DNA from 2 places in the Streptomyces sp. NPDC015144 genome. Region 2 is predicted to be linked to the other one. Evidence: predicted binding sites of a transcription regulator. Region 2 holds the regulator's gene; the other holds the start of a gene.
What was found. Region 2 encodes HspR, which represses chaperone genes until heat shock. Its sites were predicted from a motif close to TTGAGNNNNNNNNNCTCAA; they were not measured.

Region 1 (11,120 bases), on a different contig from region 2:
TTCACACCATTACATGCCCGCAGGGGGGTGTGCCCCACGTCCCCCTGGGATCAGCGCGTCCCCCCACCACGTCCTCGGAGGCACTCCCATGCCGGTGCTCAGATCCACTGCCAGGTCCTCCCGCCGCTCCCGTTTCGCGGCGGCCGGAACACTCCTCGCAGCGCTCTCCCTCATGCTCACCCTGCCCGGCGCGGCGAGCGCCGCCGACACCGACGCCGCGGCCGCCAAGAAGCCCGCCAGGGGCACCGCCACGATGGGCATGGGCGTCATAGCCCACGACGGCGAGGCCGGACTCCCCCGCGACACCCGCGCCGTCCAGACCGAAGGCGTGGACGTCGCCAGCTACCAGGGCAACGTCGCCTGGTCGACGCTCTGGGGCAGCGGCGTGAAGTGGGCCTACACCAAGGCCACGGAGGGCACGTACTACACGAACCCCTACTTCGCGCAGCAGTACAACGGCTCGTACAACGTGGGCATGATCCGGGGTTCGTACCACTTCGCCACCCCGAACACCACGAGCGGCGCCACCCAGGCCAACTACTTCGTGGACCACGGCGGCGGCTGGTCCAGGGACGGCAAGACGCTCCCCGGCGTGCTCGACATCGAGTGGAACCCGTACGGCGCCCAGTGCTACGGCCTGAGCCAGGCCGGCATGGTCAACTGGATCCGCGACTTCGTGAACACGTACAAGGCGCGCACCGGCCGCGACGCGGTCATCTACACCGCGACCAGCTGGTGGAAGGACTGCACTGGCAACAACGCGAGCTTCGGCGCCACCAACCCGCTCTGGGTGGCCCGGTACGCCAGCACCGTCGGCGAGCTCCCGGCCGGCTGGGGCTTCTACACGATCTGGCAGTACACCTCGTCCGGCCCGTACGTCGGTGACCACAACCGCTTCAACGGCGCCCTCGACCGCGTACAGGCCCTCGCCAACGGCTGAGCCTCCCCCGGACGCGCATCCTCCCCGCGTACACCGCAGTGCCCCGGCGCGCCCCGCCGGGGCACTGCGCGTACCGCGTTCCGTACGCCTCCGAACAGGGATTTCGTCCCCCGGAGCGGTGATTGACCCCGACGTTCGTTGACGTATACACGCTGTGTATAGTCCTCCTCCGGCGCACCCGGCACACCGCGCCGCGCGCATCTGTTCAGCCACGGAGGAGTGACCCGCCTTGCCCAAGAAGACGAAGCCGATCGGTAAGGGGTTGACCGCGGCCCTGGTGACGGCGCTCACGCTGACCCTGGGCGGCTGTGCGATGCAGACCACGGCTCCGGCCTCGGCGCGCGCCGACGCGGGCTCCGACGCGAAGGGCACCTTCGGCCCGGTGGACTGCCGCAAGGCCAAGTGCATAGCGCTGACCTTCGACGCCGGACCGGGCGAGGACACCCCGCGTCTGCTGGACATCCTCAAGGAGAAGAAGGTGCACGCAACCTTCTTCCTGCTCGGCAAGAACCACGTGAAGAAGCACCCCGACACGGTGCGCCGGATCGCCGCCGAGGGCCACGAGGTGGCCAACCACACCTGGACCCACAAGATCCTCACGGACCGCGACCCGGCCGACATACGCGCCGAGCTGAAGAAGACGCAGGACGCCATCACGGAGATAACCGGCAAGCAGCCCCGGCTGATGCGCCCGCCGCAGGGCCGCACCGACGACATCGTCTCGGACGTCAGCAAGGACCTGGGCCTCTCCCAGATCCTGTGGAGCGCCACCGCCAAGGACTACTCCACGACCGACTCCGCGCTGATCAGGAAGCGGATACTCGACCAGGCGAGCCGGGACGGCGTCATCCTGCTGCACGACATCTACAAGGGCACGGTCCCCGCGGTGCCGGGCATCATCGACGCGCTGCAGAAGCAGGGCTACACCTTCGTGACGGTGCCGCAGCTGATGGCCCCCGCCGAGCCGGTCCCGGGCACCATCTACCGCCCCTGACCTCCCGGTTCCACGACGACGCGACCCCCGGCACCCCGGCACCCCGGCGCCGGGGGTCGCGTCGTCACGGACGGGTCAGCCGCCGCGCACGGGCACGCGGTACGGCCCGCTCCCCCGGGGTTCCCGGGAGGCGGGCCGTCCGTACCGGTCACGCGCGCGGCGCCACGTCCGTCACGCCGTGCCGCTCACGCCGCGACCGGGATCTCCTCCCGCGCCGGGGCCTCGGCCGGGGCCAGGGCGATCTCCAGGACCTGGCGGACGTCGGTCACCGGGTGGACCTCCAGGGTGTCCAGCACCTCGGCGGGGACGTCGTCCAGGTCGGCCTCGTTCCGCTTCGGGATGACCACGGTGGTGATCCCGGCCCGGTGGGCGGCGAGCAGCTTCTGCTTGAGGCCGCCGATCGGCAGCACCCGCCCGGTCAGCGAGACCTCACCGGTCATCGCCACGTCCGTACGGACCAGCCGCCCGGAGAGCAGCGAGGCCAGCGCGGTCGTCATGGTGATGCCGGCGCTCGGGCCGTCCTTGGGCACCGCGCCCGCCGGGAAGTGGATGTGCACGCCCCGGTCCTTCAGGTCCGCGACCGGCAGTTCCAGCTCCGCCCCGTGCGAGCGCAGGAAGCTCAGCGCGATCTGCGCGGACTCCTTCATGACGTCGCCGAGCTGACCGGTGAGGGTCAGTCCGGAGGCCCCGGTCTCCGGGTCGGCCAGCGAGGCCTCCACGTAGAGCACGTCGCCGCCGGCCCCGGTGACCGCGAGCCCGGTCGCCACCCCCGGCACCGAGGTCCGGCGCTCGGCCGGGTCCTGGGCCGACTCCGGGACGTGGTGCGGGCGCCCGATCAGGCCCCGCAGGTCCGCGTCGGTGACGGTGAACGGAAGCTCCCGGTCGCCCAGTTCGTGCTGGGCCGCGACCTTGCGGAGCAGCCGGGCGACGGCCCGCTCCAGGTTCCGGACCCCGGCCTCCCGCGTGTACTCGCCGGCCAGCCTGCGCAGCGCGGACTCGTCGAGCGTGACCTCGTCCGCCGCCAGTCCGGCCCGCTCCAGCTGGCGCGGGAGCAGGTGGTCGCGGGCGATGACGACCTTCTCGTCCTCGGTGTAGCCGTCGAGCCGGACCAGTTCCATGCGGTCGAGCAGGGCCTCCGGGATGGCTTCGAGCACGTTGGCGGTGGCCAGGAAGACGACGTCGCTGAGGTCGAGCTCGACCTCCAGGTAGTGGTCGCGGAAGGTGTGGTTCTGCGCCGGGTCGAGGACTTCGAGGAGGGCGGCGGCCGGGTCGCCCCGGAAGTCGGAGCCGACCTTGTCGATCTCGTCGAGCAGGACGACCGGGTTCATCGAACCGGCCTCCTTGATCGCCCGCACGATGCGTCCGGGCAGAGCACCGACGTACGTACGCCGGTGGCCGCGGATCTCGGCCTCGTCCCGCACCCCGCCCAGGGCGACGCGGACGAACTTGCGGCCCATGGCGTGCGCGACGGATTCGCCGAGCGAGGTCTTGCCGACACCGGGCGGCCCCACCAGCGCCAGTACGGCGCCGCCGCGCCGCCCGCCGACGACCCCGAGGCCGCGGTCGGAGCGCCGCTTGCGCACGGCCAGGTACTCGGTGATCCGCTCCTTCACGTCCTGGAGCCCGGCGTGCTCGGCGTCCAGGACCCGCTGGGCGCCCCGGATGTCGTAGGCGTCCTCGGTCCGCTCGGTCCAGGGAAGTTCGAGGACGGTGTCGAGCCAGGTCCTGATCCAGGAGCCCTCGGGGCTCTGGTCGGAGGCCCGCTCCAGCTTCTCGACCTCCTTCAGCGCCGCCTCACGGACGTGCTCGGGCAGGTCGGCGGCCTCGACGCGGGCCCGGTAGTCGTCGGACTCGTCGCCGGAACCGGACTCGCCGTTGAGCTCGGCGAGCTCCTTGCGTACGGCGTCGAGCTGGCGGCGCAGCAAAAACTCGCGCTGCTGCTTGTCGACGCCCTCCTGGACGTCCTTGGCGATGGACTCGGCGACGTCCTGCTCGGCGAGGTGCTCGCCGAGCCACTGGATGGCGAGCTTCAGCCGGGCGACCGGGTCGGTCGTCTCCAGGAGCCGCACCTTCTGGGCGGTGGTGAGGAACGGGGAGTAACCGGAGTTGTCGGCGAGCGCGGAGATGTCCTCGATCTGCTGGACCCGGTCCACGACCTGCCAGGCGCCGCGCTTCTTCAGCCAGCTGGTGGCGAGCGCCTTGTACTCCTTGACCAGCTCGGCGGCGGCGCCCGGCAGCGGGTCGGGGACGACCGGGTCGACCCGGGTCCCCTCCACCCAGAGCGCGGCGCCCGGACCGCTGGTCCCGGCCCCGATCCGCACCCGGCCCCGGCCGCGGATCAGCGCGCCCGGGTCTCCGTCCGAGAGCCGCCCGACCTGCTCGACGGTGCCGATGACACCGGTACCGGCGTACGTACCGTCGATCCGCGGCACGAGCAGCACCTCGGGCTTGCCCCCATCGGCCCGGACCGCCGCCTGCGCGGCCTCGACGGCGCCCCGCACCTCCGCGTCGGACAGGTCCAGAGGCACCACCATCCCGGGCAGCACGACCTCGTCGTCGAGCGGCAGCACGGGCAGGGCGAGCGGAGTAACCGCGGTGGAATCGGTAGCCATGATCTCCCCTTCGGCAGTCAAGTTGAGCTATGCAGACTCAATGCTCCTGAGCCGCCCATTGTTCCCAGGGATGTGTTCGCTCTGAGCGATCACCCGGAAGCGCTCCCGGACCGGAAGGAACGCCCTGGAACTACTGCAACTAGAAGATGTGGGCCCAGGCGTCCTGCCCGAAGTTCTCCAGGATCGCGCGCAGCCACGGGGCACGGGCGGCCGGCAACCGGGCCAGGGTGTGCCGGAACACTTCTCGGTCGGCCCAGAAAGGGCGGTTCGGGAGCAGGGGGGGCGGGTCGTCACGGAGCACGTCCCGGGGGATACGCCCCGACGCGGGAACCGGCGGGTACGGCCGGGGAGAGGCCAGCCACAACCACACCCCGAGCGGCAGGGGCACCGGATACGCCGACGCGGCCGGGCCGGGCGGGCTCCAGGTCCGGCCCGTCCGGGGATGGACCGGTACGAGGAGGATGTCGTCACCCTCGCCCGGGAAGGGCCGCCCCGGCCCGGCCAGGACGGCACGCCGCTCCGGGAGGCCCGTCGGCAGCAGGGCGTCCAGCCCGCGCTGGAACACGTCCGCGGCCAGACCGCCCGGGACCCGCACCGGCCGCCCCCGGGAGGCGACCAGCAGGTGGGCGAGCGCCCGGCCGGCCGCCGCCTCCCACCGCGGGCTCCACGACCAGTAGTGGCCCGTCCCCAACGGTCCGCCCCACGTGGCGATCGGCTCGAACGGGGGCATGCCCTCCCCTTCTTCCACCAGTTCCGCCCAGGAGAGGGGCGTGGGAGGAACACCGCCGCCAGGGGTGCGGCGCACGGCGTCCGGGTCGAGTCGCACCGCCTGCCAGAGCGAGCAGTCGTCGAGCCTGGTCGCCACGGGCAGGTCGCACGCCAGGCAGGCCATGTTGGGCCCGTCCGCACCGTCGAGGCCGCAGCAGGAAGAACCGACGCGCTCCTCGGGAATCAGCCGGGTTCCACGGATGTCGCCGGGCGCGACGACGCTCTCGCCGGGCGGATCGTCGGACAGGGAGCGGACCGGCGCGTAGATACCGCGCGCCTCCGCCTCGACCGGATCGATCCCGCCCCACCTCCGCCACGGCCCCCTCCACGGGTCCGGGTCCACGGCGAACGTCCCGGACTCCATGAGCACCGGGAGCTGGGCGCCGTTCCCGTACACCTGGCGGGCATGGACCGGCAGGGAAACCTGGAACAGCGGGACGGTCAGCTCGGCACCGCATCCCGCACACACAAAAACGAACAAACGTCCTCCGTCTGGGTAACCACCCCATCGTCGCAGCCCGTTGGCGGCCAGCCACTCAGGAGGGAGCCCTCCGCCCGAGGCGGTTCCGCCACAACCGCCCGGGAGACGAGGGACGGACACCGGGATCCTCCTCGCACCGGACTACCCGCACGGAGCCCCCGCGACCGCGCCGGGTGCTGCCCCTCCCAGCTGGGCAGCGGTGGCGCGGCCGGGGCGTGGGGGAAAAAATGGGGCCCATGTCGCACATCTCGCGGAGATCCGCGGCCGCGTCCCCTCATGGTGAGGAGACGCCTGCGGAGCGCGCCGACCGCAATCTGGTCGAGCTGCTCCAGGAGCTGCGGGTCGTGCAGACGGGGGTGCAGATCGTCTTCGCGTTCCTGCTCGGTGTGGCGTTCACCAACCGGTTCCCGGATCTCGACAGCTACGAGCGCGCCACGTACGTGGTGACGCTGCTGCTCACCGTGGTCTCCTCGGCCGTGCTGGCGACCCCGGTCGCCCTGCACCGGGGGATGTTCCACCGGGGTGTCAAGTCCCGGATCGTCGCCCTGTCGGCGCAGTTCGCGCAAGTCGGTCTGGTCTTCCTCGCCCTCGCGCTCAACGGGGCCGTTCTCCTGCTGATGACGGTGGTCCTCGGCCGGGTCGCCGGCATCGCGATCACGGCCGCCACCCTCTGCCTCTTCATCGTCCTGTGGTTCATCCTCCCGAAGGCGCTGCTCCGCCCGTCTCCGTGAGCCGGGCCGGGCGCCCCGCCGTGGCCCCGGCGAGAATCCGCTGGGGCCACGGCGGGGCGACGGGCACAGTGCGTGCATCGTCGAGGACCTGGCCCCTGGCTGGCGGCCGAGTACCGCGCGGTGCACGGGGAGAAGGCGCCGCGCCCGTGAACCGGCGGGCGGGCCCCGCCCGATAGAAGAGGTGTGAAGCTGTTGCGCCCCTCGGGGGAGGACCCGGACGACAAGGCCCTGCTGCGCGCCGTCGCGCAGGGGGACGCGCAGGCCCTGGCCGCGCTGTACGACCGGCACGCGGGCTGGCTGCTGGCCCGGCTGGAGCGGCGGTGCGGGGACGACGAGACCGTGCGGGAGGTCCTTCAGGACACCTTCCTGACGGTCTGGCGGTCCGCCGGATCGCATCGCGGCACCCGGGTCGGCGGCTGGCTCTGGGTGATCGCCTCGCGCCGGCTGGTCGACGCGCAGCGGGTGCACGCCCGCAGCGACCTCGCCGCGCGCGCCGAACGGGCCGGAAGCGGCGACCGGGCCGCGACCGCGCCCTCCGCCGAGGAGCGGGTGCTCGCCGAACTGGAGTACGGGGACGTCGGCGCCGCGCTCGACCGGATCTCCCCCGAGCTGCGCGAGGTCCTGCGCGCCACGGTCGTCGACGGGCTGAGCACCCGCGAGACGGCCCGGCTCCTCGGCATCCCCGAGGGCACGGTCAAGACCAGGGCGATGCGGGCCAGACGTGAGCTGCGCGCCGCGCTGGAGCTCTCGTTCCCGGAGGCCGGACCGCTGGGAGGAACGGCATGACCACGACGGGAGGCGGCGGTGTGCGCCGCTGGCACGTGAGCGAGGAGCTGGCCGGGCGGTACGCCGCCGGGCCGCTGCCGGAGGCGGACGCCTGGTCGGTGGAGAAGCACACGGAGGCGTGCGACGACTGCGCGGTGCTGGTCTCCGCGGCGGTACGGGCCGTCCGGCCGGGGGCCGGGCCGGTGCTCGACGCGGTGCGCGCACAGCTGCTGGCGGCGGTGGCGGCCGAGGGGGCGGCACGGGACGGAGCCTCGGCCGGGGTGCCCCGTCCGGCCGTCCGCACCGGGCGGCTGCTGTGGGCCGCCGGGCCCGCGCTGCGCGGTGCGTGGCTGTCGGCGCTGGTGCTGGTGACCGTCGGCGCCCTCGCGCTGGCGTACGGGGCGGGGGCCGGGGAGACGGTGCGCCCACTGCTGCTCGTCGTCGCGCCGGTGCTGCCGCTCGCCGGGGTCGCCCTCTCGTACGGCAGGCATGCGGACCCGATGCACGAGATCACGGCGGCCGCCCCGTCCGGGGGGCTGCGGCTGCTGCTGACCAGGACGGTGGCCGTCCTCGCCGTGAGCGTTCCGGTGCTCACCCTCGCCGGGGCGGCGCTGCCCCGGTCCGCCGGGGGGCCGGGCGCGGCGCTCTGGCTGCTGCCCGGTCTGGCGATGACGCTGGCGGCGCTCGCCCTCGGCTCGTACGTCGGCTGCCGTGCCGGTGCCGGGGCCGTCGCCGCGGTGTGGGCGGCCGTCGCCGTGGGGCCCGCCACCACGTCGCCCCTGGCGCCTGCCGAGGCCGTGCGGTACTTCACGGGGCCCGGCGCGCAGGGCTGCTGGGCGGTGGGCGCCCTGGTGTGCGCCGTGCTGCTGGCCCTGCGCCGTAGATCCTTCGACCATCTGGAGACAGCGTGAGCACGGGTACGGGCAGGGACGGAACCGGGAACATACCCGCGGTCGTGGCCGATGGGCTGACCGTCCGGCACCGCCGGACGACCGCGCTGGACGCCGTCGACCTCGACTTCGCGCCCGGCGTGCACGGGCTGCTCGGGCCGAACGGGGCCGGCAAGACCTCGCTGATCCGGGTGCTCGCCACCGTCGCCGCGCCTTCCGGCGGCCGGGTGGAGCTGCTCGGCCGCGAGGTCGGGTCCGGGGCGGACCACCGCGACCGGGCGGCGGTCCGGCGGCGGCTGGGCTATCTGCCGCAGGAGTTCGGCTACTACCCGGGCTTCACGGTCCGCGAGTTCGTCTCCTACGTGGCCTGGCTGAAGGAGATGGACGCGGCGGCGGTCCCGGCGGCCGTGGCGCGGGCCGTGGACCGGGTGGGGCTCGGGGACCTGATCGACGCCCGGGTGAAGACCCTGTCGGGCGGGATGGTGCGGCGCGTCGGCATCGCCCAGGCGATCGTCAACGATCCGGAGCTGCTGCTGCTCGACGAGCCGACCGCCGGCCTCGACCCGGAGCAGCGGGTCGCGTTCCGGGCACTGCTGCGGGAGCTGGGCTCCGCCGGCACCGTGATCGTCTCGACCCATCTGGTCGAAGACGTCGCCGCGGCCTGTACGGAGGTCACGCTGATCGAGGCGGGCCGGATCGCGTACCGGGGCACGGCACGGGAACTGTCGGAGCTGGGCGGGTCCGGGGCGCGGCCGGAGGACGGCAGTCCGATCGAGCGCGGCTACACCGCCGCGCTGCGGGCGCACCGGGCGGCGGTGGCGGGCCGATGAGTACGTCCTTCGTGCGCGGTCCGGCCGCCACCGTGCTGCGGGCCGAGCTCCGGCGCGGGATCACCCCGTGGACGGGCCCGGCCGTCGCCGTCTGCCTGCTCGTCCCGATGGGTGCCAAGGCGGCCGAGTGGCAGGGCGGCTGGGCCGAGACCCAGGAAATGCTGCACACGGCGACGGCGCTGCTCGGCATCCCGCTGCTCGCCGCCATCGCCTGCTGGCAGGGCGGCCGGGAGCGCCGCCGGGGCACCGAGGAGCTGCTGCGCTCGGTGGTGCGCGGCCGGCTCGCCCGGGTGGCGGTGGCCGTGGTGCCGCTGATGCTGTGGGCGGCGGCGGGTCAGCTGCTGGCGCTGGGCGCGGCCTTCGCGGCGACGGCCCCGTACGCCGGGCCGGGCGGCGGTCCGTCCCCCGTACTCGCCGGGGTGGATCTCGGCTCTCTGCTGACCGCTGCGCCGGTCGGCTTCGTCGTCGGGCGGCTGGTGCGGTGGCGGCTGGCCGCCCCGGTGCTCGCGGCCGTCTGCTACGTGCTCCTGGGGGCGCCGAGCTATACGCGTTCACCGGCCCGGTACCTGAGCCCCGCCGAGCAGTACGTGCTGCGGGAGGCCGAGCCGGTGTGGTGGTTCGCGCCGTCGTTGCTGGCCTGGACGGGCGGCGTCGCGGCGACCGTGCTGCTGGCGTACGCGGCCCGCCGCCGACTGCTGGCCCTGCTGCCGCTGGTGCTGGCGGTCCTGGCCGGGGCGGTGGTCGTGCAGACGGGCGACGGGCTGCTGCGGCCCGATCCGGCCGGCTCCCGCCGGGTCTGCTCGGCGCCGGACGCGGGGACGCCGCAGCTCTGCGTACCGGCGTCCCTGGCCCCGGTGCTGCCCGATGCCACCGAGGCGCTGACTGAGGTGTTCGCCCGGCTGGACGGGGTCGAGGGGGCGCCCGCCCGCTACGTGGCCGGCGGGGCCCGGCCGAGGAGGACGAACGGTGAGGCACCCCTCGGCTACGTGACGCGCGGCTGGGGTTTCCACCGGGACCGGCTGGACGATCCCCGGGAGTTCGCCTACGACACCGTCCTGTCCCTCCTCAACCCCGACTGTCCGGCCGACCGGCGTGGGAAGGACCGGAAGGCGGCCGACCGCGCGGCGTCCACCGAGGACGCGGTGCGCGCCTGGCTGACCGGCGGGAACGCCACCTGGTATCCGAAGGCCCAGCCGTACCTGGCCCGGCTGGAGGCCATGCCGGCCCTGGAGCGCAAGGTCTGGATCGGCCGCTATCTGACCGGCCTGCGGAACTGCGCGCCGAACGGGGTCCCGGTCCTGTGAGCGCGCTGTCCCTCCTCTATCTCCGTTCCCGCGCGCTCCCCGTCACCGCGGCCGCCCTGGCGGGCGTCGTGCTCGTGGCCGCCTGGTCCGCGGACCAGCTCCAGGACCGGCCGCACTTCGACCACACCGCCCGCGCCCCGGTCGTCGTGCTCGCCCCGCTGCTCGCCGCCGCGGCGATCGGCACCGCGCTGCACTCGCACGCCGAGGAGCTGGACCGGACCGCCGCCCGGCGGTGGTGGCCGCTTCTGCTGGCGTACCTGGTGGTGGCGACCGTCCTGGCCGCGGGGGCGTTGGCGGCGGCGGTGCCGGGGCATCCGGAGGCGTTCGGCGCCCCGGCCATGGTGCGTAACGTGCTCGGCTCGACGGGGGTGACCGTGGCGTCCGCCGCCCTGCTCGGCGCCCGGCCCAGCTGGCTGCCGATGACGGTGTACGGGAGCGCCGTCTACCTGGCGGCGCCGAACGAGCCGGGCCGGGCGGCGGCGCTCTGGGCGTGGCCGCTGCAGCCGGGCCCGGAGGCCGGGGCCTGGGCGGTGGCGGTGGCGGCGTACGGGGCCGGGGCCGCGCTGCTCGCGGTGCGCGGGCCGGGCCGGTCCCGGTAACCGGCTGGCCCCGGGCCGTGCCGAGAGGCCAGGATGGCGGGGACCCCCGCCCCCACGACCGGAGAGCCATGCCATGCCCGACTTCGCCCGTACCGATGACTCCTCCCCCGTCACGCTCGACCGCCGGGACGGGCCGTACGGGGAGGTGGTTCTGCGCAGACGGGGGGACGACTTCGAGATCATCGCCAACGGGTGCTTCCTGATGG
Region 2 (11,120 bases):
GGATGCCCTTCCAGGAGAACTGCTCGACCTGCGAGACGCCGAAGACGGCGTCGTCGGCCGGGTCCTCCCAGTCGATCTCCTCGCCGCCCGAGGTCATCGGCTGGAGCGCGCCGAGCGCCGTCGCGCCGTCCGCGTTCCGCTTGAACCAGATGTTCGGGAAGCCGAGGAAGCGGTGCCAGGCGACACCCATGTTGGTGTTGAGCGAGACGGTGATCATCCAGATCAGCGAGACGCCGATCTTGATCATCGCGACGAAGTAGATGAGGTTCTGCAGCGTGCCCGTCGCCAGCCCCTTGAAGGCGAGCACCAGCGGGTACGAGACGAAGTACGACGCCTCGTAGCCCTCCACGTGGTGGATCGCGCCTTCCAGACCGCGCAGGGTCAGGATCGCGAGGCCGATGGTGAGGATGACGTACTCGACGAAGTACGCCTGCCAGGCCTTGGAGCCCGCGAAGCGGGACTTGCGGCCGGCCCGGGAGGGCAGGTTCAGCAGCCGGATGGCGATCAGCACGAGGATGCCGACCGTCGTCATCAGACCGATGAACTCGGTGTACATCTCGAACGGGGCCCAGTCGCCGATGATCGGCAGGACCCAGTCGGCCTGGAAGAGCTGCCCGTACGCCTGGACCAGGGTCGGCGGCAGGGTCAGGAAGCCGATGGCGACGAACCAGTGCGCGAAGCCGACGATCCCCCACCGGTTCATCCGGGTGTGGCCGAGGAACTCCCTGACCAGGGTGATCGTGCGCTCTTTGGGATGATCGGTGCGGCTGCCTGCCGGAACCGGTTGGCCGAGCTTGACGAACCGGTAGATCTGCGCGACGGCTCGGGCGATGAGCGCAACGGCGACGACGGTCAGCACCAGCGACACGATGATCGCGGCGAGTTGCATTTGGGGGCTCCTCGGGCCTGCGAGGGTGGGACCCAGTGTCGATGAGCGGATACTGGGATCATCTGCGATTACTAAGCAGTAACTTAATGAGTCTGTGCTGACACTACCCACTTATTCCGTCGCTCTGTAGCCGGACAGGCGGTGATCTGTGTCGCTCACCCGTACCCGTGCCGGTACCTGTTCTCCGCGGGCGTGCCCGCGCGTGCGCGCTCGCGGCCGCGCGCGCCTCGTCGCCCGCGTCGATGTTCGTACCCGCATCGTTCCCTCTCGATCGGAAGTTCGGTAATCGGGGTGGGTGCTCTGTCGTGATTTCTGCATTTTGTGACAGAACGATCCCATGGGGCGATGATGGGGGAGGGGTGGCGGTGTCGGGGGTGAGGGGTGCTGTGCGCCGTGCGGAGGGGTGAATGACGTGGGGGCCGTGCACGATAGTTGAGTCAGGTCGACTCAGGTCTGTTGACAGTGGGATGGGTGTCGTGCATCCTTGAGTCAGTTCCACTCAAGTAGTCAAGCTGGAGGAATCGAAATGGCACGTGCGGTCGGCATCGACCTGGGCACGACTAACTCCGTCGTCAGCGTTCTGGAAGGCGGCGAGCCCACCGTCATCACCAACGCCGAGGGCGCCAGGACCACGCCGTCCGTCGTCGCCTTCGCGAAGAACGGCGAGGTGCTGGTCGGCGAGGTCGCCAAGCGCCAGGCAGTGACGAACGTCGACAGGACGATCCGTTCCGTCAAGCGCCACATGGGCACTGACTGGAAGATCGACCTGGACGGCAAGAGCTTCAACCCGCAGCAGATGAGCGCCTTCATCCTGCAGAAGCTGAAGCGCGACGCCGAGGCGTACCTCGGGGAGAAGGTGACCGACGCGGTCATCACCGTCCCCGCGTACTTCAACGACTCCGAGCGCCAGGCCACGAAGGAGGCCGGCGAGATCGCGGGCCTCAACGTCCTGCGCATCGTTAACGAGCCGACCGCCGCCGCCCTGGCGTACGGGCTCGACAAGGACGACCAGACGATCCTCGTCTTCGACCTCGGTGGCGGCACCTTCGACGTGTCGCTCCTGGAGATCGGTGACGGCGTCGTCGAGGTGAAGGCCACCAACGGTGACAACCACCTCGGTGGTGACGACTGGGACCAGCGCGTCGTCGACTACCTGGTGAAGCAGTTCGCCAACGGGCACGGCGTGGACCTGTCCAAGGACAAGATGGCTCTCCAGCGTCTCCGCGAGGCCGCGGAGAAGGCGAAGATCGAGCTCTCGTCCTCGACCGAGACCACGATCAACCTGCCCTACATCACGGCGTCCGCCGAGGGCCCGCTGCACCTGGACGAGAAGCTCACGCGCTCGCAGTTCCAGCAGCTGACCGCGGACCTCCTGGACCGCTGCAAGACCCCGTTCCACAACGTCATCAAGGACGCGGGCATCGCGCTCTCCGAGATCGACCACGTCGTTCTCGTCGGTGGCTCCACCCGTATGCCGGCCGTCGCCGAGCTCGTCAAGGAGCTGACCGGTGGCCAGGAGGCCAACAAGGGTGTGAACCCGGACGAGGTCGTCGCCATCGGCGCCTCGCTCCAGGCCGGTGTCCTCAAGGGCGAGGTCAAGGACGTCCTGCTCCTCGACGTCACCCCGCTGTCCCTCGGTATCGAGACCAAGGGCGGCATCATGACCAAGCTCATCGAGCGCAACACCACGATCCCGACCAAGCGGTCCGAGATCTTCACGACGGCCGAGGACAACCAGCCGTCCGTGCAGATCCAGGTCTACCAGGGCGAGCGCGAGATCGCGGCGTACAACAAGAAGCTCGGCATGTTCGAGCTGACCGGTCTCCCGCCGGCCCCGCGCGGCGTCCCGCAGATCGAGGTCTCCTTCGACATCGACGCGAACGGCATCATGCACGTCGCCGCGAAGGACCTCGGCACGGGCAAGGAGCAGAAGATGACCGTCACCGGCGGCTCCTCGCTGCCGAAGGACGAGGTCAACCGGATGCGTGAGGAGGCCGAGCAGTACGCGGAGGAGGACCACCGCCGCCGCGAGGCCGCCGAGTCGCGCAACCAGGGCGAGCAGCTCGTCTACCAGACGGAGAAGTTCCTCAAGGACAACGAGGACAAGGTCCCCGGTGACGTGAAGACGGAGGTGGAGACCGCGCTCACCGAGCTGAAGGAGAAGCTCAAGGGCGAGGACACCGCCGAGATCCGTACCGCCACCGAGAAGGTCGCGGCCGTCTCCCAGAAGCTCGGCCAGGCGATGTACGCCAACGCCCAGGGCGAGGGTGCTCCGCAGGGCGAGGGTGCCCAGCAGGCCAAGGCCGACGACGACGTCGTGGACGCCGAGATCGTGGACGACGAGAAGGACTCCAAGGGCGGTGCGGTGTGACCGAGGAGACTCCGGGCTTCGAGGAGAAGCCCGACGTCCCCTCCGGCGCCACCCCTGAAGGAGCCGAGCCGAAGGACGCCAAGCCCTCCGCGGAGGAGGAGGCGTCCCCGGCCGGGGACGGAGTGCAGACAGTCGGCCTGACGGCCCAGCTGGACCAGGTCCGCTCCGCGCTCACCGAGCGCACCGGCGACCTCCAGCGGCTCCAGGCCGAGTACCAGAACTACCGCCGCCGCGTCGAGCGGGACCGGGCCACGGTCAAGGAGATCGCCGTGGCGGGCCTCCTGTCCGAGCTGTTGCCGGTGCTCGACGACGTCGGCCGCGCCCGGGACCACGGCGAGCTGGTGGGCGGGTTCAAGTCGGTGGCCGAATCCCTGGAGACGGTCGTCGCCAAGCTGGGCCTGCAGCAGTTCGGCAAGGAGGGCGAGCCCTTCGACCCGACGATCCACGAGGCCCTGATGCACTCGTACGCGCCGGACGTCACGGAGACGACCTGCGTGGCGATCCTGCAGCCGGGGTATCGGATCGGCGAGCGCACCATCCGCCCCGCGCGGGTGGCGGTCGCCGAGCCCCAGCCGGGGGCGACCCCGGCGGCCGCCAAGGAAGAGAAGGCAACCGACGAGGAGAGCGGTGGCACCGAGGAGGTCTGACATTCCGTCCGACCACCTCGGGGCCCACCGCCCGGCCATGCGACCGGCCCACGCGCCGGCCGCATGGCCGATCGTCCGGAAGGAGGGACGTCGATGAGCACGAAGGACTTCGTCGAGAAGGACTACTACAAGGTCCTCGGCGTCCCCAAGGACGCCACCGACGCCGAGATCAAGAAGGCGTACCGGAAGCTCGCCCGCGAGTTCCACCCGGACGCCAACAAGGGCGACGACAAGGCGGAGGAGCGCTTCAAGGAGATCTCCGAGGCGAACGACGTCCTCGGCGACAGCAAGAAGCGCAAGGAGTACGACGAGGCCCGCGCCCTCTTCGGCAACGGCGGCTTCCGGGCCGGCCCCGGCGGCGCGGGCGGCAACTTCAACTTCGACCTGGGCGACCTCTTCGGGGGTGCCCAGGGCGGCGGCGGCCAGGGCGGTGCCGGCGGCTTCGGCGGCGGCGGCCTGGGCGATGTCTTCGGCGGCCTGTTCAACCGGGGCGGTACGGGGACGCGGGTGCAGCCGCGGCGCGGCCAGGACATCGAGTCCGAGGTGACGCTCAGCTTCACCGAGGCGGTCGACGGGGCCACCGTCCCGTTGCGGATGTCCAGCCAGGCGCCCTGCAAGGCGTGTTCCGGCACCGGTGACAAGAACGGCACCCCCCGGGTCTGTCAGACCTGTCTCGGCACCGGCCAGGTCTCGCGCGGCTCCGGCGGCGGTTTCTCGCTCACCGATCCCTGCGTGGACTGCAAGGGCCGGGGCCTCATCGCCCAGGATCCGTGCGACGTCTGCAAGGGGTCCGGGCGCGCCAAGTCCTCCCGGACCATGCAGGTCCGGATCCCGGCGGGCGTCTCGGACGGCCAGCGGATCCGGCTGCGCGGCAAGGGCGGTCCCGGCGAGCGCGGCGGTCCGGCGGGCGACCTGTACGTCGTGGTCCACGTCGACGCCCACCCGGTCTTCGGCCGCAAGGGCGACAACCTCACGGTCACCGTCCCCGTCGACTTCACGGAGGCGGCGCTCGGCGGCGAGGTGAAGGTGCCCACGCTCGGCGGACCTCCGGTCACCCTGAAGCTGCCCGCCGGCACGCCCAACGGGCGTACGATGCGGGCCCGTGGGAAGGGCGCCGTGCGCAAGGACGGCACCCGGGGCGACCTGCTGGTCACCGTGGAGGTGGCGGTCCCCGAGGACCTCGGCGACGAGGCCCGGGAAGCGCTGGAGGCGTACCGCCGGGCGACCGCGGGCCACGACCCGCGGGCCGAACTGTTCCAGGCCGCGAAGGGAGCTTGAGGTGGACGGCCGACGACGCAATCCGTACGAACTGACCGATGAGACACCGGTGTACGTGATCTCGATCGCGGCCCAGCTCTCGGGACTCCATCCGCAGACCCTGCGCCAGTACGACCGCCTCGGCCTGGTCTCGCCCGACCGCACGGCCGGGCGCGGCAGGCGCTACTCGGCCCGCGACATCGAGCTGCTCCGCACGGTGCAGCAGCTGTCGCAGGACGAGGGGATCAACCTCGCCGGCATCAAGCGCATCATCGAGCTGGAGAACCAGGTCGCCGCCCTCCAGCAGCGCGTCGCCGAGCTGTCGGCGGCCGTGGACGGCGCGGCGCAGGCGATGCAGCAGCGCGAGGCCCAGGTGCACGCCTCGTACCGGCGCGACCTGGTGCCGTACCAGGACGTGCAGCAGACCAGCGCGCTGGTGGTCTGGCGGCCCAAGCGGCCGAAGGGCTGAGAACGGGGCCGCGCGACGGCGCGACAGCCGGAGAAGGGCCGGGAGGCGTCCTGAGGGACGGCTCCCGGCCCTTCGGCCGTTCCGGGACGCCCTTTGTGCGGCAGGGGGTCCGTACGGGCGGTCAGGAGTCCTCTTCGAGGATGCCGGAGCGGGCTATCAGATAGCCGAGCTGGGCCCGGCTGTTGCTGCCGAGGGCGGCGGCGAGCTTGGCGACGTGGGCGCGGCAGGTGCGGACGTTCATACCGAGCCGGCGGGCTATGGAGTCGTCCACGTGCCCCTCCACCAGGAGTTGGGCGATGGACCGCTGGACCCCGCTGATGCCGAGCGAGGTCGGCTCGTACTTGACCTCCTCGCACAGCGGCGCCGCCCTGGTCCAGAACTGTTCGAACACGTTGACCAGGTAGTGCACGAGTCCCGGGTTGCGGAGCTCCAGGGCGATCTGGTCGTCGTCGCTGGCGGGTATGAACGCGACGGTCCGGTCGAACACGATGAGGCGGCCGATCAGCTCCTCCAGCGTGCGTATCTCGACGTTGGCGTCGTCCATGCGCTCCGCGTACGCGAGGGTGCTGGGGCTGTGGCGCACGGTGTGCTGGTAGAGCGTGCGCATCCGGACGCCCCGGTGGACGACGGACAGGCCCCGTTCCAGCGACTTGATGAGGCGGTCCTCGCTCCGCCCGCCGCCGGGCTGGACGGTGAGCACTTCGGTACGGCACTCTGCGGTGGCGAGGTCCAGTGCCGCGTTGATGCGGTTCACGCCTTCCAGCACCGTGATGGCATTGGTGGTGGGCGGCCCCACGGTGCTGATGTCCATGAACGGCTCGAACGATTCCGTCAGCTCGACCGAGTGCCGGCGCCGCTCCAGGATCTCGCGCTCTATGGGGTGCAGATGCTGCGCGAGAGCGGTGGACGGCGGAACGGGGCGGAGCCAGGTCGGGTCGTCCGGATCGGGATGAAGCAGCGCGAACTCCATGAGGCAGGGAGCCGGTTCCACTTCGACGCGGGCGATCCGTCCCAGTCGCAAAGCGCTGGCGTAAAGGCGTGCTCCGGCATCGCACAGTTCGGTGATCCCGTGAGGATGTGTCGGCTTTGCGTCACTTGTAGTCATATCGTCACCCCCCAGGTTCCTGAACATGCAAGAACATGATGCATCCACTCGGTGGTGCTCGCGTGCCCAGGTGAGACATCGTCTTAAGTGCGGGGGAGAAGAATCCACAAGTGAGGACGAAGCCGACTATGTATAAGCGAATGCATCGCTCGGCGCTTGCCGTCTCGTTCGTCGCGGCCCTGGGGATCGGGCTGCTGGGCGGCAGCGACATTGGCTGGAGCGAGGACCGTGCCGCCGGCGGCGACATCGGCTGGACCGTCCAGGCCACCGACATCGGTTGGGTCGCGCCTGCCACGTCGTCCGACATCGGCTGGGTCTCGCCCGCGAAGTCGTCCGACATCGGCTGGGTCGCCCCCGCCACGTCGTCCGACATCGGTTGGGTCTCCCCTGCGGGAGCGTCCGACATCGGCTGGGTCTCGCCCGCGAAGTCGTCCGACATCGGCTGGGTCGCGCCCGCCACGTCGTCCGACATCGGCTGGGTCGCCCCCTCCGTCACGGCCCGTACGAGCGCATGACCATCCCGCCGGACGACCGGACCTTCCGACGGGAGATGGCCACCGCCTACCGATCGGGCTGGCACTTCATCGACCTCGTCACCGCCGTTCCCCACCGTGGCGACTCGTTGATGGTCACTCTGTTCGGCGACCCGATCGTTGTCGCACGCGAAGAAGACGACGAAGTACGCGCCTACCGGTGTCTCCGCAAGCCGCGTGGAGCTCCGCAGCCCGTCCGCTGCGCGATCCGGTACGACATGATCTTCGTGAACCTCGACCGGCGTGACCACCAGCTGTTCGAGCCAGAGACTATTTCCGCCACCCCCCGCAGTGCCTGAGCGATCCCCCGTCGTTCCATGTCGCTCAGTCACTCCCCCACACAACGGCGCCATCGTGACCTGAACACGATGGCGCCGTTGTGCTTTTCCCCGGCGGCTCCCGGACGGCTCCGGGGTGCTCCGGGGTCCGGGCCGGTCAGGCCCTGCCGAGCGCCCGGTCCACCGCGATCTCGATGACGATCCGTTCCGGGTTCGGCCTCGGCGTACGCCCGTAGCGTTCCGCGTAGCGGCGTACCGCCTCGGCCACCGCCTCCGGCTCCGTGCGCACCGTCGCGCGCCCCTCCAGCGTCGCCCAGTGACGCCCCTCGATCTGGCAGACGGCGACCCGTGCCCCGTCCGGGCCCGCGGCCAGGACGTTGCGCGCCTTGCGGGTGTTCCGGCCGGTGATGATCCGGGCCAGCCGCGCCTCGGGGTCGTACGTCACGCCCACCGGCACCACGTGCGGGGTGCCGTCGGGGCGCGGCGTGGTCAGGGTGCACACGTGCCGCGCGCGCCAGAAGGCGAGGTACTCGGGGCCGGGGTTCGTCACGTCGACTGCCATGGGGCAGACCCTACGGTGCCCGCCGCCCCGGCGTTCCCGGCCGGGCGGGGGCCGGGGCTGCGGTGGCGGGTGGCCCGCGCGGCCGGTTCACTCGGAACAGCGGATCCGTCCGGTAGGGGCACGGAAGACCCCCGAATCAAGTTGAGTGGAGTGGACTCAACATTCACTTGAGTGGGGTAGACTCAACTTTACGCACGCTGGTCGAGTCAGGAGGAGAGAGCGCACGTGGACGCCGAGCTGACCAACAAGAGCCGGGACGCCATCAACGCGGCCACCAACAGGGCCGTGAAGGACGGGCACGCCGATCTGACCCCGGGGCACCTGCTGCTCGCGCTCCTCGCGGGCGAGGACAACGCGAACATCATCGATCTGCTCGCCGCCGTCGACGCCGACCAGATCGCCGTGCGGTCCGAGACCGAGCGGCTGCTGGGCTCGCTGCCCAGCGTCACGGGCTCGACCGTCGCCCCGCCGCAGCCCAACCGCGACCTGCTCGCCGTCGTCACGGACGCGGCGGAGCGGGCGCGGGACCTCGGCGACGACTACGTCTCCACCGAGCATCTGCTGATCGGCATCGCCGCCAAGGGCGGCCGTGCCGGTGAGATCCTTGCCGGTCAGGGGGCCAGTGCGAAGAAGCTGCTGGACGCGTTCGAGACGAGCAGGGGAGGACGACGGGTGACCACACCCGACCCGGAGGGCCAGTACAAGGCGCTGGAGAAGTTCGGTACGGACTTCACCGCGGCCGCGCGCGAGGGCAAGCTCGACCCGGTCATCGGGCGCGACCAGGAGATCCGCCGGGTCGTCCAGGTGCTGTCCCGCCGCACGAAGAACAACCCGGTGCTGATCGGCGAGCCCGGCGTCGGCAAGACGGCCGTCGTCGAGGGACTCGCCCAGCGCATCGTCAAGGGCGACGTCCCCGAGTCGCTGCGCAACAAGCGGCTGGTCTCGCTCGACCTCGGCGCGATGGTCGCGGGCGCGAAGTACCGCGGCGAGTTCGAGGAGCGGCTGAAGACCGTCCTCTCCGAGATCAAGGAGAGCGACGGCCAGATCATCACCTTCATCGACGAGCTGCACACCGTCGTGGGCGCGGGCGCCGGCGCCGACTCCGCGATGGACGCGGGCAACATGCTCAAGCCGATGCTGGCCCGCGGCGAGCTGCGCATGGTCGGCGCGACGACGCTCGACGAGTACCGCGAGCGGATCGAGAAGGACCCGGCCCTGGAGCGCCGCTTCCAGCAGGTGCTGGTGGCCGAGCCGAGCGTCGAGGACACCATCGCGATCCTGCGCGGTCTCAAGGGCCGCTACGAGGCCCACCACAAGGTCTCCATCGCGGACTCCGCGCTGGTGGCCGCCGCGACCCTCTCGGACCGCTACATCACCTCCCGCTTCCTCCCCGACAAGGCGATCGACCTGGTCGACGAGGCGGCCTCCCGGCTGCGGATGGAGATCGACTCCTCGCCGGTCGAGATCGACGAGCTCCAGCGCGCCGTCGACCGGCTGCACATGGAGGAGCTGGCGCTCAGGAACGAGACCGACCCCGCCTCCCGGGAGCGCCTGGAGCGGCTGCGCCGCGACCTCGCCGACAAGGAGGAGGAGCTGCGCGGTCTCAACGCCCGCTGGGAGAAGGAGAAGCAGGGCCTCAACCGCGTCGGTGAGCTGAAGGAGCGCCTCGACGAGCTGCGCGGCCAGGCCGAACGCGCCCAGCGCGACGGCGACTTCGACACCGCCTCCAAGCTGCTGTACGGGGAGATCCCGGGCGTGGAGCGGGAGTTGGCGGAGGCGTCCGAGGCGGAGCAGGAGGCCGCCAAGGACACCATGGTCAAGGACGAGGTGGGCCCGGACGACATCGCCGACGTCGTCGGCTCCTGGACCGGCATCCCCGCCGGGCGGCTGCTGGAGGGCGAGACCCAGAAGCTGCTGCGCATGGAGGACGAGCTCGGCCGGCGCCTCATCGGGCAGGGCGAGGCGGTGCGCGCGGTCTCGGACGCGGTACGGCGCACCCGCGCCGGGATCGCCGACCCGGACCGGCCCACCGGATCGTTCCTCTTCCTCGGCCCGACCGGTGTCGGCAAGACCGAACTGGCGAAGGCGCTCGCCGACTTCCTCTTCGACGACGAGCGGGCCATGGTCCGCATCGACATGAGCGAGTACGGCGAGAAGCACAGCGTGGCGCGGCTGGTCGGCGCCCCGCCCGGGTACGTCGGGTACGAGGAGGGCGGCCAGCTCACCGAGGCGGTCCGCCGCCGCCCGTACAGCGTCGTGCTGCTGGACGAGGTCGAGAAGGCCCACCCCGAGGTCTTCGACATCCTGCTCCAGGTGCTCGACGACGGCCGGCTCACCGACGGCCAGGGGCGCACGGTCGACTTCCGCAACACCATCCTGATCCTGACCTCCAACCTCGGCAGCCAGTTCCTGGTCGACCCGCTGACCAAGCCGGAGGAGAAGCGGACCCAGGTCCTGGAGGTCGTGCGGGCCTCGTTCAAGCCGGAGTTCCTCAACCGGCTCGACGACCTCGTGGTCTTCTCGGCGCTCTCCGGCGACGAGCTGGCCCACATCGCCCAGCTCCAGATCGACCGGCTCGCCAAGCGGCTGGCCGACCGCCGGCTCACCCTCGACGTCACGCCCGAGGCCCTGGCCTGGCTGGCCGAGGAGGGCAACGACCCGGCGTACGGCGCCCGGCCGCTGCGCCGCCTCATCCAGACGGCGATCGGCGACCGGCTGGCGAAGGAGATCCTCGCGGGCGAGGTCAAGGACGGCGACACCGTACGCGTCGACCGGGTCGGCGACGGTCTGCTCGTCGGTCCGGCGGTCTGAGAGGGCACGCCCGGACAGGGACGGCGTTCTGGAACGTGACACCCGAGGGGTCGGGTGTCACGTTCCCATGCATAGGGGGTGGGGGCCGGCCGCCCGGCCAGGGTGCCGCCGCGGAAACGGAGAATGCGGTGATTTCGGGAATTCGGAGAAATGGTCCCCGCCTGAAGTGATCCATTCTTCAACATCGATATCGCGCCA

Region 1: the regulator HspR is predicted to act here: its motif matches at 4,569-4,587, upstream of lon (endopeptidase La).

What each region holds. Positions count from the first base shown of each region.
Region 1 covers NZ_JBIBUU010000035.1:6,773-17,892, forward strand. Annotated here, with positions in the region: gene ACF08W_RS34100 (lysozyme) at 89-940, shown strand; gene ACF08W_RS34105 (polysaccharide deacetylase family protein) at 1,254-1,934, shown strand; gene lon (endopeptidase La) at 2,120-4,546, opposite strand; gene ACF08W_RS34115 (hypothetical protein) at 4,686-5,795, opposite strand; gene ACF08W_RS34120 (DUF6328 family protein) at 6,032-6,526, shown strand; gene ACF08W_RS34125 (RNA polymerase sigma factor) at 6,710-7,312, shown strand; gene ACF08W_RS34130 (zf-HC2 domain-containing protein) at 7,309-8,202, shown strand; gene ACF08W_RS34135 (ATP-binding cassette domain-containing protein) at 8,199-9,011, shown strand; gene ACF08W_RS34140 (hypothetical protein) at 9,008-10,315, shown strand; gene ACF08W_RS34145 (hypothetical protein) at 10,312-10,914, shown strand; gene ACF08W_RS34150 (spermidine synthase) at 10,988-11,120, shown strand, end outside.
Region 2 covers NZ_JBIBUU010000015.1:147,874-158,993, reverse strand. Annotated here, with positions in the region: gene ACF08W_RS24775 ((Fe-S)-binding protein) at 1-889, opposite strand, end outside; gene dnaK (molecular chaperone DnaK) at 1,416-3,260, shown strand; gene grpE (nucleotide exchange factor GrpE) at 3,257-3,907, shown strand; gene dnaJ (molecular chaperone DnaJ) at 4,001-5,185, shown strand; gene ACF08W_RS24755 (heat shock protein transcriptional repressor HspR) at 5,187-5,633, shown strand; gene ACF08W_RS24750 (helix-turn-helix transcriptional regulator) at 5,755-6,738, opposite strand; gene ACF08W_RS24745 (hypothetical protein) at 6,879-7,253, shown strand; gene ACF08W_RS24740 ((2Fe-2S)-binding protein) at 7,250-7,570, shown strand; gene ACF08W_RS24735 (pyridoxamine 5'-phosphate oxidase family protein) at 7,707-8,111, opposite strand; gene clpB (ATP-dependent chaperone ClpB) at 8,337-10,922, shown strand.